One region of the Pseudoalteromonas sp. SWYJZ98 genome, then DNA from elsewhere that is predicted to be linked to it. Evidence: predicted binding sites of a transcription regulator. Region 1 holds the regulator's gene; the other holds the start of a gene.
The links. Region 1 encodes LexA, which represses DNA repair genes until DNA is damaged. Its sites were predicted from a motif close to TACTGTATNNNNATACAGTA; they were not measured.
Positions count from the first base shown of each region.

Region 1 (5,012 bases):
TTAGGGTCAGCGAACGGGCAAAATGGCGATTTGTACTTACAAATTAGTTTAGTGCCCCACCTATTATTTGATGTTGAAGGTCATAACCTAAATATAGTCGTCCCTCTTGCACCATGGGAAGCGGCTCTTGGTACAAAAATAAATTTACCTACGTTGGCAGGCAAAATCCAATTAACTATTCCATCTAATAGTCAGTCTGGTCAACGCTTGCGTATTAAAGGTAAGGGATTAATGAGTAAAAAAGCCAAAGGTGATTTATTTGCTGTGCTTAAAATTGTTAATCCAACATCTGTTGATGATACCAGTAAAAAACTTTGGGAAGAATTAGCCGAAAAAGCTCACTTTGATCCCCGTAATAACTGGAGCAAGCCATAATGCAAATTATCGTGACACAAAAAGATGATTTACTTACTAGCAAAGAGCTATGTTTGAGTAGTGATATTAGCGAAGCAATTTTATATGAGCTAGTTGAGCACAATATTGCGGTTCCAATTGAGGGGGAGCACGTTACGCAATGGCAATTTACGGTATCTGCAGTGACCCTAGTTAAAAAAGCAGCCCGTATTCAACAGGACTTTTCGTTAGATTGGTCTGCAATAGCTTTAGTTCTACAATTGCTGGATGAGCGTGATGAGTTAATTTCCGAAAACGAAATGTTAAAGCGACATTTGAGTCGATTTAAACACTTGGAATAAAATCTGCCCTTAGGTACTTCCTAGGGCGATTTACTCTTTGATGAGCATGCGCTAGCTCTCAAAAACCAATATGCCTACTTTGATTTATTCTTACTTTTGATTCGGATAAATCGTTTTAGTCGTATATTTTGCATAAGTAGTAATATTCCACTTAGACAAAAGAGTACGCTGGTTGCTGCAAAACTAATAAGCAGTGGATTATTCAAATCCTCTCGTTCATCGTAATCCATAATGTGTAACATCCAAAAAAAGTCAAATATTCGCCATAGTGTGCTGCGAACGGTAATAACTTTGCCGTTATTTTCTGACAAGTACAGTGTTGTGTTAAATGTGTCGTCAAATTGGACCTGCCAAACATTGGTTTTATATCCTACTTCTCGCATACCTAGCTTTAGTAGTACAGCGCTTGTTACTTGAGCGTCAATAAGTAAGTGTGCTTTAGCATTTGCGGTAATTTGTATTTTAGTTGGCGGTTCAAATGGTCGGCCTGTTATGCCATTGAAGCTTTGCTGCTCGTTATTACTAAAGACAGTAATAAGTGGTGTAGTTAAGAAGTTCTCAAAAATTATTTGTGTTGGATTAACCACCTGAGAGGCAATATCGTCAAGGGAGGCAACATAATCAGCCTGCGTAAATGGGTTATTAAGAGTACGTGTTGCAAGATGCTCCCCATGAACTTTATCAAGAGGGATTGCACTCATAATTAAACCACCTAGTAACCATGCTAAAATTTGTAGTGCTAATAAATAACCTAACCATTTATGTAACTTGCGAGCATGTTTAAATATTTTTTTATTCATGTTTTAGTCTTATTATTTTTAGAGGCTAGTTTATTACATTAATAGGATAAGTTACTGCGACATTTTGTCGCAGTTTAAACTATAGCTTACTGTAATCATTTAAAAATAAAAAAGATTACACTTAAATTCCTAACATGACTTATCTGTTTAATTGAGCTGAATATTTGATATCCAGCTAGCTTTAAATGCTAAAAAATACTTAAAAGCTGCGAAATATCCATATAAAGTGGTTAATAGAGCATAGTTGATTTGGTATAACGGTAAAACTGCGTTAAAGTTTGCAATGAAATTATTAGAGGATAAATACGAAACGATGTCGGAAATTCAATTTTTAAATGTAGATCTTGAGCTTGAATCAAAGCAAGATATTAGTTTGCTAGTGGCGGACTTGAAAAAAGTCGCGACGATTTTACATTATGACAAAGACGAATACCGTCAACTAGCGCGTATTGAAGCTACAGGTGAGGTGAGCACACCTGATAAAGCCATAAACCATATATGTGAGCTTATTGAATCGTGTTCGCGTAACGCGCTAAAGCAATGGTTAAGCTGTTCACGTAGAACGTTTGATATTGGTTTTGAATCAGGGACTTCTCCTAAGTGCTTTAATCAAGCCTTAGATGCAGATACATTATTGCGTATATCTGCGATTGGTGCGGGTATGGAAATTACCATTTACCCAATCGAAAAGTAACTATCTTCGCTCTACGACTGCTGCGGTCATTTTTGATACGCAGCACAGCTCATTGCGGCTATTTGTAATTTTTATTTCCCATACTGAACTACGTTTGCCAATATGAAACGCTCTTGCCGTTGCTGTTAAAGTGCCGTTGCGAGATGCTTTTAAATGACTTGCGCTAATTTCCTGCCCTACACAGTAAAATTTAGTAAAATCGACAACAAAGTTAGCGGCATAGCTGGCAACTGTTTCGGCAAGTACAACGTTAGCTCCGCCGTGAACCATCCCCATTGGGTTATGATGCTCAGGAATTGCCGGCATTGTGGCAACCAAATAATCATCGCCAATTTCTGTGACTTCTATCCCCATAGTTTTCATTAATGTTCCTTGGCCATTAATGCCTTGTTCTAACTGCTTGCACAGCTCTAAGGTGATGGGCTGGTACCAAATACTCATAATGTCTCCTTTGCATTTTTAATCATTTATAAACTTAGCTTTAGTTATATCCCTAAAATGTACACAAGTGAAATTACTTTAGCTATTTTAAGGCTTAATTTAAATTTGCGATTTTTATTTAACTGTATATACTCACAGTTAAATATACTGTATGGAAAACCAGTTGTATGCGACCATTAACGAACCGCCAAGCTCAAATACTCGAACTAATTAAAGTTTTTATTAAAGACACTGGTATGCCTCCTACACGTGCTGAAATAGCGCAAACATTAGGTTTTAAAAGTGCCAATGCTGCTGAAGAACATTTAAAAGCACTTGCTAAAAAAGGCGCAATTAAAATGAAACCAGGTGCAAGCCGTGGTATTCAATTAATTGAAGAAGAAGAGCCAGAACAATTAGGTTTACCGCTTATAGGGCGTGTTGCTGCTGGTTCACCTATTTTGGCGCAAGAGCACGTTGAAAGTCACTGCAAAATCGATCCATTAATGTTTAAACCGGCTGCAGATTTTTTACTACGCGTTAACGGTATGAGCATGAAAGATATTGGTATTATGGATGGTGATTTACTTGCTGTACATCGTACTCAAACCGCTGAAAACGGACAAGTTGTTGTTGCCCGCCTAGACGAAGACGTAACTGTAAAACGTCTTGAGAAAGCGGGTCGTAAAGTATTACTTCATGCTGAAAACGACGATTTTGACTCTATTGAAGTAGATCTTGAGAATGAGTCTTTTAATATTGAAGGCTTAGCCGTTGGCGTTATAAGAAACGCTGATTGGATGTGACTTTAAAAATAGCTTTTAAACAAGCAGTTTTATAAATGCGTACTAACTAGTACGCATTTTTGTTTTAAAATTTGTACTAAAAATAGGGCGTAAACAGCCCACTGACTATTTAAGCTGTAAACTTTTTTGCACTTATATTTTCCCCCTCCGAATGCGTTAAACCCCTTTGTTTTGCTCATATTTTGAACTTTCTGTTGCCCAGTTGATTACCGATTTTTTATTAATTATTCAATATCACCTGATTGTTTTTTATACTAAAACTTGCTTGTTGTTCGTTTTTTAGCTAATTGTTAATGCGCTGAGCTAATAATAACTCACAGCTTTTTAGTTTTGAGAACACACAATATACATAAACTCGTTGTTGGCGCAGCAAAACCAATCAATATTAAATAAGATTGGCTAAAAAAATAAAAATAACGAATTGGCGTTTAAGCCGTATGCCTCTTCGCTTTGCATTCGCAATAGCATCAAAGGAGCCGTCACATGGGTAAACTGACCTCTACCTTGTGGCTTATATTATGTGTTTTTTCGCACCCAGTTTTGGCTAACAGCCAATACAATATGCGCAAAGGCGTAACCGATATAAGCAATAATGTATATCAGCTGCACATGACCATATTTATAATATGTTGTGTGATTGGGGTGATAGTGTTCGCAATTATGTTTTGGGCACTTATTCATCACCGTAAATCTAAAGGGGCTGTACCTGCCCAATTTCACGAAAGCACTAAAGTAGAAATACTTTGGACTGCAATTCCGTTTGTTATTTTAATTGCTATGGCAGTACCAGCCACTAAAACCCTAATTGCAATGGAAGATGCCAGCAAAGCTGATCTCACTATTAAAATTACGGGTTCGCAATGGAAATGGCATTATGAATATATGGGTGAAGATGTAGAGTTCTACTCTATTTTATCTACCCCGCAAGATGAAATCGCGAATCTTGCAGATAAAAATCCTAACTACTTACTTGAGGTTGATAAGCCTCTTGTACTGCCAATAAATCAAAAAGTACGATTTTTAATGACTTCTGACGATGTTATTCACTCTTGGTGGGTACCTGATTTTGCAGTTAAAAAAGATGCTAACCCCGGCTTTATAAACGAAACATGGACGAACATAAACGAAGAAGGTACTTACCGAGGCCAATGTGCTGAGTTGTGTGGTAAAGACCATGGCTTTATGCCCGTTGTGGTGGTCGCTAAATCTGAGGCTGATTTTAAAACATGGCTTGCAGATGAAAAGCAGGCTAAACAAAAAGCAGCATTAGCAGATGCCGCATTACTTGATAAAACCCTCCCAAAAGAAGAATTAATGACTTTAGGCGAACAAGTATATATGGCTAATTGTGCTGCATGTCATCAACCTACTGGCATGGGGTTACCGGGCGTATTTCCTGCACTTAAAGGCAGCCCGATAGTGCTTGGCGATATAAAAGATCACATTGATGTAGTTATCCATGGACGACCCGGTACGGCAATGCAAGCTTTTGCCAAGCAGTTATCTATAAAGCAATTAGCTGCGGTTATTACTTATAAACGTAATGCGTGGGGTAATGATACGGGTGATGTTATTCAACCGAGTCAAATACAGACAG
Region 1 is NZ_JADYXA010000042.1:11,642-16,653, forward strand. Features, by position in the region: gene I6F10_RS17045 (DnaJ C-terminal domain-containing protein) at 1-375, shown strand, start outside; gene I6F10_RS17050 (chaperone modulator CbpM) at 375-695, shown strand; gene I6F10_RS17055 (hypothetical protein) at 770-1,495, opposite strand; gene I6F10_RS17060 (hypothetical protein) at 1,809-2,189, shown strand; gene I6F10_RS17065 (PaaI family thioesterase) at 2,190-2,630, opposite strand; gene lexA (transcriptional repressor LexA) at 2,798-3,415, shown strand; gene coxB (cytochrome c oxidase subunit II) at 3,899-5,012, shown strand, end outside.

Region 2 (5,012 bases), on a different contig from region 1:
TAACTGATGCGCTAAAACGCCCAGCGGCAGGCGGGCGAGAAACCTGTGTTTTAATACGGATTTCTTCTACGCAGTCTTCAGGGATTTCGCGTAAAAAGCGAGATGGGCTATGGTATTTTTCTTGCCCGTATAAACGGCGACTCTCAGCATGGCTAATGTATAACTTATCCATTGCTCGTGTCATGCCTACATAACAAAGGCGGCGCTCTTCTTCTAAGCGACCCGACTCTTCGTTGCTTTGCTGAGAAGGAAACATGCCTTCTTCTACGCCTACCATAAACACTAGCGGAAACTCTAAGCCTTTAGCTGAGTGAAGCGTCATCATTTGTACGGCGTCTTCGTGTTCTTCTGCTTGTCCTTCACCTGACTCAAGTGACGTATGGGCTAAAAAGCCTTGTAAAGGTGAGCTGTACTCTTCGTCTTCAGGCAGCTCATACTGATCACAAGCGCTAATTAGCTCTTCTAAGTTTTCTACGCGAGCACGGCCTTTTTCACCTTTTTCGGCTTGGTACATTGCCATTAAGCCTGAGGTTTGAATTGTGTACTTGGCTTGCTCATGCAAAGTTAGATCGCTAATTTTATCTTCTATTTGTTCTACTAGTTCTACAAACTTACTTACTGCACCAGAAGCACGACCAGATAAATGCTGTTGTTCTACAATTGCTTTTGCGGCATACCAAAGCGGTAACGATTCTGCTCGTGCACAATCTCGTATATGGCTCAATGTTTTATCGCCAATACCGCGTGCTGGCGTATTAATTACACGCTCAAATGCGGCATCGTCTTGACGATTACCTACTAGGCGTAAGTACGACAACGCATCTTTAATTTCTTGTCGTTCGAAGAATCGCATACCACCATAAATACGGTATTTTAAGCCTTCTTGTAGCATGGCTTCCTCGAGTACACGAGATTGCGCGTTACTACGGTATAAAATTGCGGCATCTTGTAGGGCATTACCTGCATTTAACCAGCTTCGTAGTTTGCTACTTACAAAGCGCGCTTCGTCTAACTCATTAAATGCCGCATAAATAGAAATTGGCTCGCCATCGTTACCGTCGGTCCATAAGCTTTTACCCATACGCTCTGAGTTATTTTGAATTAATGCATTAGACGCTTTCAAAATAGTTGCAGTTGAACGGTAGTTTTGTTCAAGACGAATGGTTTCTGCGCTAAAGTCAGTTAAAAATCGTTTAATATTTTCGATTTTAGCACCGCGCCAACCGTAAATACTTTGGTCATCGTCGCCTACAATCATGATACTGCTTGTATCGCCTGCAAGTAACTTTAACCATGCATATTGAATGGTATTTGTATCTTGAAACTCGTCTACGAGCATATGTGCAAAGCGTTGCTGGTAATGACGTAGTAACGTAGGGTTATTTTTTAACACTTCGTAGCTGCGTAGTAATATTTCGGCAAAATCTACTAGTCCTGCTCTATCACAGGCCTCTTGGTAGGCGGCGTAAACACGCAGCATCATTTGCTCGTTAATATCGTATGCTTGAATATCTTTAGGGCGAAGTGCTTCATCTTTTTTGGCGCTAATGTACCAGCCAAATTGTTTAGCAGGCCATTTTTTATCATCAATATTCATTGATTTTAATAAGCGCTTGATCATCCGAAGTTGATCGTCAGAGTCTAAAATTTGAAAGGCTTCTGGTAAGTTAGCTTCACGGTGATGAGCACGTAAAATACGATGCGACAAACCATGGAACGTACCAATCCACATACCACCTACAGGGGCTTTTAGTGTTTCTTCAACGCGGCTGCGCATTTCTTTAGCCGCTTTATTAGTAAAGGTTACGGCAAAAATACTGTAAGCAGATGCTTGCTCAACTTGCATAAGCCACGCAATACGATGAACTAACACTCGTGTTTTACCAGACCCAGCACCTGCTAATACCAGCATGTTTTGTAGTGGGGCTGCAACGGCATCGCGTTGTTTGTCATTTAAGCCATCGAGTAATTGTGAAACGTCCATCGTTACGCCTTTTTAATCAATATTGTGGGCAGTATAACAGGTGTTTTTGTTAGGCTAAATAAAATACTGTTTTTATAAACAGCTATTTATAAAATAGCCTTAAAAACGAGTAACTTGCTAATTTTTTAAACAAACAAAAAAGTGTAAACGCACAATAAAAATTGCTAATTTGACCTAAAGTTAGCAATTTTTACTAACTCTCTAAATCTAGGGTAATTTAACTATTTGATTTGTAAGCTTTAATAAATTGGCATAGAGTGTGTAAGTAAATAATTATAAAATCAAATAAATACAGAGGTTAGTATGGCAGATCAAGGTTCTGGCGGTAACGTAATCGCAGCATTATGTAATATATTTTTTCCTGGTTTAGGGCAGTTAGTGCAAGGGCGTATTTTAGCGGCTATATTTTTTGCACTCGCTATTATAATAAGTTACGCACTAATTTATGTGCTTGTAGGTTTTGTACTTGTGCCTATTATTTACTTATGGTCGATTATTGACGCAGCGCGTTATAGATCGCGAAGTTAACGGCTTTAAAGTTGAATAAAATAGCGCCCTTGTGGCGCTATTTTACTTTATATGTCCTGTGGTTTGCGGGCGTTTACGTATATAATTACGCAATTAAAGATTTACAGGCAAACCCTATGGAATATCAATTTATTCGCGACCCTATTAGTGGGCTACGTATTAAAATAAGCAGTGAACACGCCATTATTGGTCGCTGGCTAAACGAAGAAATAGGCAAAGACAAAGTAGCTATGGTGCAAGCGCTTATTGCATCGGTGAGTTCAAGCTATGAGCCGCTAACGCTAAAAGGCCAAGAAATAGATTTAATATTAACCAAAGACGAAGCACTATTTGAAGCCCATGCGCTTCATCAAGACAGTGAAGACCTAATAGCGTATCAAGATGACGATTTAGCGCTTGAAGAAAATGGTTTAAGTAGTGGTTGTGGCTTTGAAGATTTCATTGATTTAATTGATTCATGGGCTGAATTTAGCGGCTCAAAGTAAACTACATATTAAGATAGTGCTGATGCGTTAAGCTTCCTTTATCTGTACTATTACACTAATCAAAAACGACAGGAATGAATATGTCTGCCAATTTAAACAAGCTAGTAGTTATGCTAGAAATGCAAAACGCCATGAACACTAAAGTACATGAGCAATGGTTTACTCAAGGATTCGAATGGTACCGCGCTATTTGGGTTGAGTGTGCTGAAATGCTGGATCATCATGGTTGGAAATGGTGGAAAAAACAAACACCAGATACCGAACAAGTTATTTTAGAGTTGGTTGATATTTTTCATTTTGGTTTATCGCTTAGAATTGACGGCAAAACTAGCTACGAAGACTTAGCAAAGCAACTTGAAGCTGAACTTAGTAATGCTCAACAAGCGGATGACTTTAAACAAACGCTAGAAATATTAGCGGCTTCTGCTGTTGCAGATAAAACGTTTAATGCAGCTGCATTTGCTGGCTGTATGGCGCAAATGGGTATGGATATTGATGATTTATATCGCGGCTACGTAGGGAAAAATACGTTAAACTTTTTCCGCCAAGATCACGGTTATAAAGATGGTAGCTATATCAAAGAGTGGAACGGGCAAGAAGATAACGAGCATTTAGTTGAAGTAGTTAAAAGCCTTGATACGGAACATGCAGATTTTGCAAAGTTAGTATACCAAGGCCTTGAAGCGCGTTACCCAAAAATCTAGCCCAAGTAAACTACGTTAAATAATCTTACGATAGTCGGTAACACTCAGGTAATCGGCTATTTCGTTATGTGGTTGTTGGCTATCAGGGTTAGCAACTGCAAGTAAGTGCTCGATGCCGTATTCTCGTGCGGCATTTAATACCGGCACACTGTCATCTACAAACAAAGTGCGCTGCTTATTAAACCCTAAGTCTTTTTGTACTTGGTGCCACAAACTTTGCTGCTCTTTACTTACTCCATATTCATGAGTAGACACTACACCATCTAGGTAGTTATCAATCGCTGTATGCTCAAATTTTAGCATGACGCTCTCAGGGTGGGCGTTGGTAAGTAAAATTAACTCTTTGCCTGCTTTTTTAAGCTCGGTTAAAAAATGAGGTACGTCTTCACGCATTTTAATTAAATGCTGAGACTCTAGTTTAAGCTCCATTATAGGCAAGCTTAATTGCTGCTCCCAATAATCTAAACAATACCACTGTATTTGACCGCTCACAGCTTGATAGCGTTTTAAAATATCTGCTTTAGCTGCATCTAGGCTAATGCCTCTAGCTAATGCGTGTTGCGCAGGGATAACGTTAAGCCAAAAATGACTGTCGTAATGTAAATCGAGTAATGTTCCATCCATGTCGAGCAAAACGGTATCGATTTTTGACCAATTTAACATAGGAATTTCAACTTATAAGGTTTATTATTGAACTAACTGCCATGATAGCAAATTAACGCCAATGACACAGAAAAAGCACCCAACACCACCACAAATCCTCAGTAACAATGTTGTTGCTAAAAGTCGCCTGTTTACTGTGGAGTCTTTAGAGTTAAAGTTTTCTAATAACGAAGAGCGCCAGTATGAGCGAATTCGCGGCGGTGGCCGGGGAGCAGTGATGATTGTTCCGTTAAGTGCAGATAATGAGTTACTACTTGTACGTGAATACTGTGCGGGCACAAACAATTACCAGTTAGGTTTTCCTAAAGGCTTAATTGATCCGGGCGAAACGCCAGAGCAAGCTGCTAACAGAGAACTTAAAGAAGAAATTGGCTTTGGTGCTGAGTATTTTAAACCATTAAGAACAGTAACAATGGCGCCGAGTTACTTTAATGCCACTATGCATATTTTATTTGCTAAGCAATTATACCCAAAAACCCTTATTGGCGACGAACCAGAGCCGCTTGTTGTTGTTAAGTGGCCATTAACTCAATGGCAGTCATTATTAGACCAAGAAGATTTTACCGAAGCCCGCAGTGTTGCAGCTTTGCTATTATTAGATAAGTATTTAGCGTCTGGAGCTGCCGATGAATAAATTAATCGAACCGT
Region 2 is NZ_JADYXA010000065.1:1,671-6,682, reverse strand. Features, by position in the region: gene uvrD (DNA helicase II) at 1-1,984, opposite strand, end outside; gene I6F10_RS19345 (hypothetical protein) at 2,288-2,512, shown strand; gene I6F10_RS19340 (YacL family protein) at 2,629-2,997, shown strand; gene I6F10_RS19335 (dUTP diphosphatase) at 3,078-3,701, shown strand; gene yrfG (GMP/IMP nucleotidase) at 3,717-4,364, opposite strand; gene nudE (ADP compounds hydrolase NudE) at 4,426-4,998, shown strand; gene cysQ (3'(2'),5'-bisphosphate nucleotidase CysQ) at 4,991-5,012, shown strand, end outside.
Region 2: the regulator LexA is predicted to act here: its motif matches at 2,049-2,068, upstream of uvrD (DNA helicase II).